DNA from 3 places in the Lysinibacillus sp. genome. Region 2 is predicted to be linked to each of the others. Evidence: riboswitches for the same ligand, from Rfam matches in the RefSeq annotation. Region 2 holds a riboswitch; each other region holds the start of a gene.
The links. Region 2 has a riboswitch for S-adenosylmethionine ahead of metK (methionine adenosyltransferase). Riboswitches for the same ligand answer to the same signal wherever they lie in the genome.

Region 1 (3,288 bases), on a different contig from region 2:
AAAAATTTTTAGGTGGGATAGTTTATGGCACATCACGTGCAATCTCTAATTGAACATTACGGGTATTTTGGCATTATCGTAATCCTAATTGGAGGTATAGTTGGATTGCCACTTCCTGATGAGGTTTTCTTAACATATGTAGGTTATAGTGTTTATCGGGAAAGCCTTGAACATATCCCTGCATTAGTAAGTGCCATGATTGGCGCAGTTGGAGGTATTACTTTAAGCTACTATATTGGTTATCGATTTGGCTTACCATTACTACAAAAGTATGGGCCAAAAATTCATATAACTGAACAAAAAATTGATTTTACGAAAAAAATGTTTGCCAAAATTGGACCTATCTTATTGTTAATAGGCTATTTTATCCCTGGTGTCCGCCACATAACAGCGTATATTGCGGCTATTAATAATTATCCATATAAAAAGTTTGCGTTCTTTGCCTATACAGGAGCATTTATCTGGACATTCACATTTATAACGTTAGGGAAAATGCTTGGAGAGAAATGGCGGTTTGTTGGTTACTACTTATCCCATTATAGTATGTATCTCATCCTATTATTTGTTCTATTAATGTTCGTCGTTTACTTTATATTCAAAAAAAGAAATGTACAAAAATAAAAGTCGGTATCTCTATACCGACTTTTAAGTTATGGCAAAATAGCAAAGGAGCGAACAGGGAATCCAGATGCTTTTTCTGGTTTAGGTACAATATTAAAAATAATTGCACCTGTTGCAGGTAGCTTGTCTAAATTAGTCATTAACTCAATTTGATAAGTGTCTTGTTCGAGCACAAAGTATTCACCATCTAGTTTGCCATTTTTACGAAAATCAGCTGCTGAATCAGTATCGAATGTTTCGTGACCAATCGCACTAACTTTACGTTCCGTCAGTAAAAATTGTAAAGCCTCTAAGCCCCAACCTGGAATATGGTTATACCCTTCCGCATCTTTATTGCTGAATGCTTCCTTATCTGGCCAACGTTTACTCCAATCGGTACGTAGCGCTACAAAGGTACCTGCCTCAATTTTTCCGTGCTGTGCTTCAAACTCAAGTATATCTTGAACACTTAAAGAAAAATCATGATTGCTAGCAGCTTCTTCGGACTTATCAATGACAACAAGGGGAAGAACAAGCTCTTTTAAATCGAGCTCTTCAAGGTACCGTGTGTCTCGCACAAAATGAATGGGTGGGTCGATATGCGTACCATATTGACCAGGGAAAGTGAACTGTTGTGCAAAGAACCCATCATCGTGAGAGAATAATGTTTCAAATTTTGCATCTTCGAACATGAAAAAATGGGGTGAGTTAGGGCCGAATGTATGTGTTAAATCGACCCATTGTTTAGATTTTAATAATTGTAATGATTGTAATAATTCATTAGGCATCGTTTTCCCTGCTTTCTTAAAATAGTAGTAAAAAAAGAGCCCCCTATAGAAGAGGACTCCTGAATAAACAACGGTAGTTCATCTTCTCATCTTCAAGGCTTTGGAATTAGGCCAATTGGAATTAGCACCATACTGTTGAGCTGGTTGCTGAGACTTCATCGGGCCAATCCCTCCGTCTCTCTTGATAAGAAAAATATAAGAATTTTCAGAAATAATAATACAAACACTTTATCATAGTTTTCTATAGTTTACAAGTTCAATAGGGATACAAGGTTAGGGTTTTTTTCACCAATTTAAATTCAATATGACACCACAACAGCCATTATCAATTAGACGTATTCTAAAACTATCAGGTGTATAGTTCGTTTCGAATTTCATCGTAATACCTGTGGATGAAATTAATTTCTCCACTTCTGCTTTATTTGAAAGTTGTGCTGCATTCATTAAATCATGGGCAAATTGCTGGGAGCTTTCAATTTTATCCGTCAGTAATTGGGCTTGCTGCATAATTGCCTTTATCCGTGTAACCGATGATTTTAATTTATGTGTATCAACAGGTGGAAAGGGATTGTTGGTCGGCATTGCAAGATGTTGGGGAAAGGATCTTACAGCAAGGTGGTTGGCAATTGGTGGCGCTGAGTAATGATAGGGATGAACGAAATACGGATAAGGATTGTAATACAATGGAATTCCTCCTATCCTATAGCTGATATCTTATCTTATGTATTCAAGCGAATTTAGGTGTAACTCCATTCTTGTCTTACTTATAACACAAAAAGGAAGCCACAGGGAGCTTCCTTTTTATCAATATTGTATATATACCGATGTTAAATTACCAAAATATCAAGTAAATGCTAGATAAACGGACTAACAATATTATTGTTTTTTATTATCGAAAAGCAACCATAATAATGTAACAATCGCTGCTAGCATAACCATTAGGAATCCATAAAGAGGCGTATGTGCTAATGATTGATGGCGAATAATAAAACCTCCAATATAGGATCCTAAAAATATACCAATGTTAAAAGCAGAAATGTTTAATGCTGAAGCCATAGAAATAGCTGACGGCACATATTTTTCAGACAGTAGAACAGCATATAACTGTAATCCTGGGACATTCATGAACATAAATAATCCCATTGTCAGTACCATGACTAAACCGATAATCGGTGATTCAAGAGTGAAGCCAATACCAAGTAACGCTAAGGCAAGTCCAACAAAAATTATAAAGATGGAACGTAGCGGATTTTGGTTAGCAAAATGGCCTCCTAATGTATTACCAATAGCAACGCAAATACCATAGACAACTAATATAATTACTACTGCATGTGGGGAATAGCCCATATATTGCTCTAAAATAGGTGAAACATACGTATAGACTACAAAGGCCCCACCATATCCAATAGCTGTAATGAAAAGGATTAATAACATGCGAATATTGCCTAATACTTTGCCAATATCACGTAAAGAAATAGGATTACCTTTTGATAATTGGTTAGGTACTAGTAAAGCATTACTAATTAAACCGATAATGCCTATAATGACGATAAAAATGAACGACATACGCCAGTCTGTTACTTGTCCAATAAATGTACCAAGTGGAACACCGGTCACAGTAGCTAGCGTTAAGCCTGTAAACATAAAGGCAATCGCGCTTGCTCGTTTATTTGGTTCAACTACATCAGCTGCTATAACAGAGGCGATCGACATAAACACACCATGAGCTAATGCTGAAATAATACGACCTATTATCAGTATAGAAAAAATTGGTGCGATAGCTGCAGTTAAATTCCCCGCTATAAAAATGGTCATAACAAGCAATAAAACTGTTTTTCGACTAAGACGAGATGTTAAGGCTGTTAATAATGGAGCACCAACAGTGACACCTAGTGCGTAT
Region 2 (3,288 bases):
GATCCGTCTGTTTTCATTGCTGATTATGCAACCGTTACGGGCGATGTAACAATTGGTGCTGAAACAACAATTTGGTTTAATACAGTCATTCGTGGGGATGTCTCACCAACAATTATTGGTAAACGTGTTAGCATCCAAGATCTTTGTTGCTTACATCAAAGCCCAAAATATCCACTTATTATTGAAGATGAGGTTACAGTCGGACACCAAGTCACTTTACATAGTTGTACAATTCGCAAAAATGCTTTAATTGGTATGGGCTCCATTATATTAGACGGTGCAGAAATTGGAGAGGGTGCATTTATTGGAGCAGGAAGCCTCGTACCTCCAGGTAAGGTCATTCCTCCGAATAGTTTAGCATTAGGTCGCCCAGCCAAAGTTGTCCGTGAATTAAATGCTGAAGACAAAGAGGATATGGAACGTATCGTACGTGAATACGTAGAAAAAGGTCAATATTATAAATCTCTTCAGAAGTAACCAATCATACACAAAAATTCAATACTAACGAAAAAAATCCCTCGCGTGGCCGTGACCATTTCTTGTTCACGAGCCAGTGCGAGGTTTTTTTGAAAAAATAAAAGGGGCAACATTGCCCCCTTGCATATTAGTACACTAGAATAACGTTCTAACGACTTCATTACTTTAGTTCAATAGTTTACAGATGTGCTTTTTCTCGAAGTGCATCAGCTTTATCGATTTGTTCCCATGGCACATTTAAGTCAGTGCGGCCAAAATGACCATATGCTGCAGTTTGTTTATAGATCGGACGGCGTAGATCCAGCATTTTAATTATACCTGCTGGGCGTAGATCAAATAGTTCACGAACCCATTCTACGATTTCACTTTCTTTCACTCTGCCTGTACCAAATGTATCGACAGCAATAGAAACAGGTTGTGCAACACCAATCGCATAGGCAAGTTGTACCTCAGCGCGGTCTGCTAATCCAGCTGCTACAATATTTTTCGCTACATAACGTGCTGCATAAGCTGCTGAACGGTCTACCTTTGTCGCATCCTTACCTGAGAATGCTCCACCACCATGACGCGCGTAACCACCGTATGTATCAACAATGATTTTACGTCCTGTTAACCCAGCATCTCCTTTTGGTCCACCGATTACAAAACGGCCAGTTGGGTTGATGAAATATTTCGTGTTAGCATCTAATAATTCACTTGGCACAACAGGTCCAATAACAAATTCTTTTAAATCTGCTTGAATTTGATCCAGTGTTGCCTCTTCATCATGCTGTGTTGAAATAACAATAGTATCCACACGTACTGGTACATTATTGTCATCATATTCAATCGTTACTTGAGTTTTACCATCAGGACGTAAATATGCTAATTCTCCTGATTTACGTACTTCTGTTAAACGACGTGCTAATTTGTGTGCTAAACTAATTGGTAGTGGCATTAACTCTGGTGTTTCATTACATGCGTAACCAAACATTAGACCTTGGTCACCAGCACCAATAGCTTCAATATCAGCATCTGTCATTGAGCCTTCACGCGCTTCTAATGCTTGGTCAACACCTTGTGCAATATCCGGTGATTGTTCACCAATAGCCACAAGCACGGCTAAGTTTTCAGCATCAAAGCCATATTTACCGCGTGTATAGCCTATTTCGGCTACAGTATCACGAACGATACCTTTAATATCTACATAAGTAGAAGTTGTAATTTCTCCTGCTACTAATACTAATCCTGTTGTTACAGTAGTTTCACACGCTACACGTGCATTTGGATCTTCTGCTAAAATAGCATCTAAAATGGCATCCGAGATTTGGTCACAAATTTTATCTGGATGTCCTTCTGTTACACTCTCTGATGTAAACAGTCGACGGTTTGTCATTTGGTTTTCCTCCTATTACTTTTACGAAAAGTAGTTGTGTATGAATACGGTACTCATTACCCATGTCAAGTCCGCTCCTAAGGATTGAACTCTCAAGCCGTTACTGCTGCTTTTAACACGAGGATTTCGAAAGATCCGTCATTATAATAAGGAAAGAACTACATATACTTACCTTTACATTCATTTTAAACAATAAAAAAATCCTTTACTCACGTTACTTTACATGAGGAAAGGAATAATGACTTCGTAACCTTTCACTCTTATCGTTCAAGGGATGTTCCCTTGCATCAGGTTGGCACCAACGCATGTCGTGAAATGATTCATGCAGGTTGCCGGGTTTCACAGGGCCTGACCCTCCACCAGCTCGGGATAAGAGTATCCGTTCAATTGTATGTTACTGAAAAGGTCGAACGTTGTCAAATATTTTCTAATGTATTACTGTATAGAAAGGAAGGAACTGATTAAACAAAAACTTTTCATACTTGGATGATGATGTAAATAGAAGCAAATTAATCCCTACAACATACCTAGCATCTTGTGGTAACATATGTGTGGCTCAATTTTTATGCCTAATTACAGTAGGATTGATTGGATTCTACTCGAAAAACATTATTTTTTGTCAGTTTATTGAAAAGTGATAAAAACTCTAAAATAATTTCTTAATTAGTATAGATTATTTAAGCAATTGTGTTATACTATTTTTGAAATTAAGAAAAAATCCCTCTAAATCAAGGGAATACTATAAAAAAGGATGGTATTTAATCGATGAATTCAGTAGAAATTGCAAACGAACTGAAGGAATTATTAAACGGCGGTAACATTAATGTTCAACTTTCAGTACCACAATTAGCAGAAAAAGCTACATCTCGTGGTGAAGCAATGTTAACAGTAGATGGCGCAGTTCGTGCAGAAACTGGCAAATACACTGGTCGTTCACCTAAAGATAAATATACGGTAGAAGAAGAAAGCACAAAAGATCAAATTGACTGGGGTAAAGTCAACCAACCTATTTCTTCTGAAGTGTTCGATAACCTATATGTAAAAGTAATAAAATATTTAAAAGAACGTGACGAGTTATTCGTATTCAAAGGCTTTGCAGGTGCTGACAAAGATTCTCAATTAAGCATTCAAGTGATTAATGAATACGCTTGGCACAATCTTTTTGCTCATCAATTATTTATCCGTCCAACTAAAGAAGAATTAGCTTCTCATGTTGCAGACTTCACAGTTATCTCTGCTCCTAACTTTAAAGCAGATCCTGCAGTTGATGGTACATCTTCTGAAACATTCATCATTGTATCACTTGAAAAGAAAATTATTTTAATTGGTGGTACTGAGTATGCTGGTGAAATGAAAAAATCTATTTTCGGTATCATGAACTACTTATTACCACAACAAGGAATCCTTTCAATGCACTGTTCAGCAAACGTTGGTGA
Region 3 (3,288 bases), on a different contig from region 2:
AAAGGGTTTTATATTGGGACCATCTTAGGTGGATTTGTTTTAGTGACATTGATTGTGCTATCAATTCTTGTACTAGGTCCTGAAAATACGGCTTCTAGAACCTTTCCAAGCTATGCCTTAGCACAAAGAATATCGATAGGGAATTTTTTGCAGCGGATTGAGATTATAATGGCCTTTATGTGGATCTCATCCATTTATATTCGAACTTTTATGTATTTCTATACGACCGTTGTCGGCCTTGCCCAGATTTTAAAAATCAAGGATCATCGGCCTCTCATTATACCGATGGGGCTAATTGTTATTGGGCTTTCTCAAATAGTTCACCCAAACATTGTCCATTCGAACAAATATAATAATGAAATTTGGCCAATCTTTTCTTTTTTCATCACCATTCTATTACCGATCCTTTTACTAATTGTGGCGATTATTCGCAATCGCAAAGCGAAAGCTGAAACGAGCGAAATGCCCAAAGCAGAAACAAGCAATGACAATCAAAAAGTCTAATTTCTTTTAAATTAGCAAGAAATTAGACTTTTTATTTGAATCAAATATGATACTCAATTTCGTCAACAAAATCCCATTCATATGGTGTTTCTTGGTATACATAATAGTTCAACCAGTTCGAGAATAATAAATGGGTGTGGGCACGCCATGTATTAATAGGCTCTTTAGTTGGATCATCGTTTGGAAAGTAGTTTACGGGAACGGCGATATCAAGGCCCTTAGCCACATCACGACTGTATTCATCGGCTAGTGTTGTGGCATCATATTCCAGGTGACCTGTAATCATAATGTTTTTATTATCTTTTGATTGTACGATAAATACCCCTGCATCCTCCGAATAAGATAATAAGCGTAAATCTGGATGATTGCGTACATCGTCAATTGACACAGACGTATGGCGAGAATGAGGAGCGGTAAATAAATCACTAAAGCCCCGCACTAAATCTACCGTTAAATCGGTAATGACATGGGAATAGACACCAGAACATTTAGCTGAAAGCTCTACCTTTCCAATTCCATAGTGGTGATACAAAGCAGCCTGTGCTCCCCAACAAATATGTAATACGGATGTCACATTCTCTTTGGACCAATCCATAATTTCTGAAATTTCTTGCCAATAGTTGACCTCTTCAAAAGCCAATTTTTCTACTGGCGCCCCTGTAATAATCATGCCATCATAGCGTCGATGACGAATTTGGTTGAATGTCGTATAAAATAGCTGTAAATGAGATTTACTAACATTTTTTGATTCATGTGTGGCAGTGTTTAAAAACGTAATATTGACCTGTAACGGTGTATTCCCTAATAACCGTAATAATTGGAGTTCTGTTTTTTCTTTTTCCGGCATTAAATTTAAAATTAATATATTTAACGGACGAATTTGCTGTGTTTTCGCACGATCCTCTTCCATCACGAAGATTTTTTCCTCACGTAAATGTTCTCCAGCTGGTAAATTTTTCGGAATATTAATTGGCATCTTGCGTTCCCCTCTCTGTTTTCGCTCTCTTTTTCTAAAAATTAAAAAATCCCCCTCATTCCATACGAGATAGAATGAGAAGGATTTTTTTCACGTCCACTCTTATCTCTCAAAGGAATATCCTTTGTTGGAATTAGCACCTTTCTAACACATGTTAGAGGTTGCTGAAGCGTCATAGGGCCATATCCCTCAGCTTCTCTTGATAAGATTATTTAATTACCTTGAATTGTAACATGAACTAGTTAGAATATCAATAATTCATAGAATATTTTGTGATTCGCTATGCATGTTCTTTGTCCATTTGAAGTACACTAAGCTTGCTGTTAGTGGCTTTTCGATATTTAAAATTTATGGTAAACATGCCGTATTTATGTTACCATATAGCTTTAGTAAGAGAGAGGAACGTGAATAGTTTGATTAAAATTGAATTTCCAAAACCAGATGTAGTTATCCGTCAACGTGAACAAGAAGTAAAACCAGGTGATGTGCCAATCACACCTTATTTTGGCTTTATTGATTTCCATAAAATCACACGTGATAAAGGCGGCATTTTCTTATTCTATAATGACAAGAATGAGCTATTATTCGTTGGGAAAGCTCGTAAAATCCGTCAACGTATTAAAAAGCACTTTGAGGATAATGTATCACCGATGAAAAACCACCGTGATGAAGTGTTCAAAATTGAAGTCTATGAAGTAGAAGATCCAATGGAACGTGAAATTTACGAAACATATGCCATTAATACGTTCCGCTCCAAATACAATGTTGATAAAGTCTTTTATTAAGACAAATTACAAAAAGCCGAAATCTCATCAAAGTGAGATTTCGGTTTCTTTTTTCACAGGATGGTCATACGATCGATGGGTGTGTTTTGCTTGTTGATGAAGACCTCAATAAGGTTCTGTTCAGGGCTTTTCGATATTTTAAAAACATATGGTTGGGCCTCTTTTCGTTGCTCGCTGCCTTCATTAAGATGAATGATAAGTCTATTTTCCTCTACTTCCATACTTGCTAGTACATTCCCCTTTGAATAATAGACGAGATAATACGTCGCGTCATTTCATACAATAATTGAATATTGTCCTGAGAAACGATGTTTTTCTGAATATGTTCTGGTACGATAGGTAGTTCACGAATGCTGAGTGTAGTGGTAGGTGGCGTAGCATTACACGCTGCTAACATTAGTAGACACCCTAAACCTAGCAACACTAATTTATTCAGAATGCTCCCCTTTTCTCATCTTTATTCTAAGAAAAAACCTTTTCGCTCTTTCGCAATCCAATCCTCAAGCTCCTGATCATCGCGTTTTACTAGTCTATTGATAAGGACATCATGCCAAATATAATCCTCTAACAAATAGATATGGACAGGGTCATTAGTGATGAAGGCCGTTTCTTGCGCGGAAGGCGAGTGACCATAAATCATTTCCTGACCATCTACCGATAAAATAAACCAATGTGGAGTAGACGTTTTTTTCGTATAGTGTGTGGCCCTATGGCGGTCAATAGTCGCTAAATGTTCCTCTACATACAGTGTAATGCCATGCACAGGAATACGCTGTGACACTTCTTGAAGGTCTTGTCGTAGCGCATCGTACATATCTTCCCACATCGACAGAATCACTTTTTTCTTTGCTTTTCTTAAAAGTGACTGACAGTAATTGAGGATGGACTCCTTGCCCTTTAGCATCACGACTTTATGCTCCACTTCCTGAACATTTTCCTCTAGCTTTTCTAATTTCATACTTATCGACGAAAAATTTGATTGCCAGCGCTGCTCCATTTGCTGTAAAAATACGGACACGGGCA

Region 1: another riboswitch for S-adenosylmethionine. It lies ahead of RT445_RS03650 (cyclase family protein); the one in region 2 lies ahead of metK (methionine adenosyltransferase).
Region 3: another riboswitch for S-adenosylmethionine. It lies ahead of metA (homoserine O-acetyltransferase MetA); the one in region 2 lies ahead of metK (methionine adenosyltransferase).

What each region holds. Positions count from the first base shown of each region.
Region 1 covers NZ_DAMDAY010000008.1:31,011-34,298, forward strand. Annotated here, with positions in the region: gene RT445_RS03645 (DedA family protein) at 25-621, shown strand; gene RT445_RS03650 (cyclase family protein) at 651-1,388, opposite strand; SAM riboswitch class I at 1,472-1,579, opposite strand; gene RT445_RS03655 (YuzC family spore coat inner layer protein) at 1,674-2,072, opposite strand; gene RT445_RS03660 (MFS transporter) at 2,265-3,288, opposite strand, start outside.
Region 2 covers NZ_DAMDAY010000089.1:4,183-7,470, reverse strand. Annotated here, with positions in the region: gene RT445_RS16845 (gamma carbonic anhydrase) at 1-477, shown strand, start outside; gene metK (methionine adenosyltransferase) at 656-1,852, opposite strand; SAM riboswitch class I at 2,110-2,228, opposite strand; gene pckA (phosphoenolpyruvate carboxykinase (ATP)) at 2,618-3,288, shown strand, end outside.
Region 3 covers NZ_DAMDAY010000036.1:21,951-25,238, forward strand. Annotated here, with positions in the region: partial or broken gene RT445_RS09955 (GerAB/ArcD/ProY family transporter) at 1-504, shown strand, start outside; gene metA (homoserine O-acetyltransferase MetA) at 545-1,480, opposite strand; SAM riboswitch class I at 1,580-1,689, opposite strand; gene RT445_RS09965 (nucleotide excision repair endonuclease) at 1,894-2,265, shown strand; gene RT445_RS09970 (hypothetical protein) at 2,492-2,662, opposite strand; gene RT445_RS09975 (TrmB family transcriptional regulator) at 2,723-3,288, opposite strand, start outside.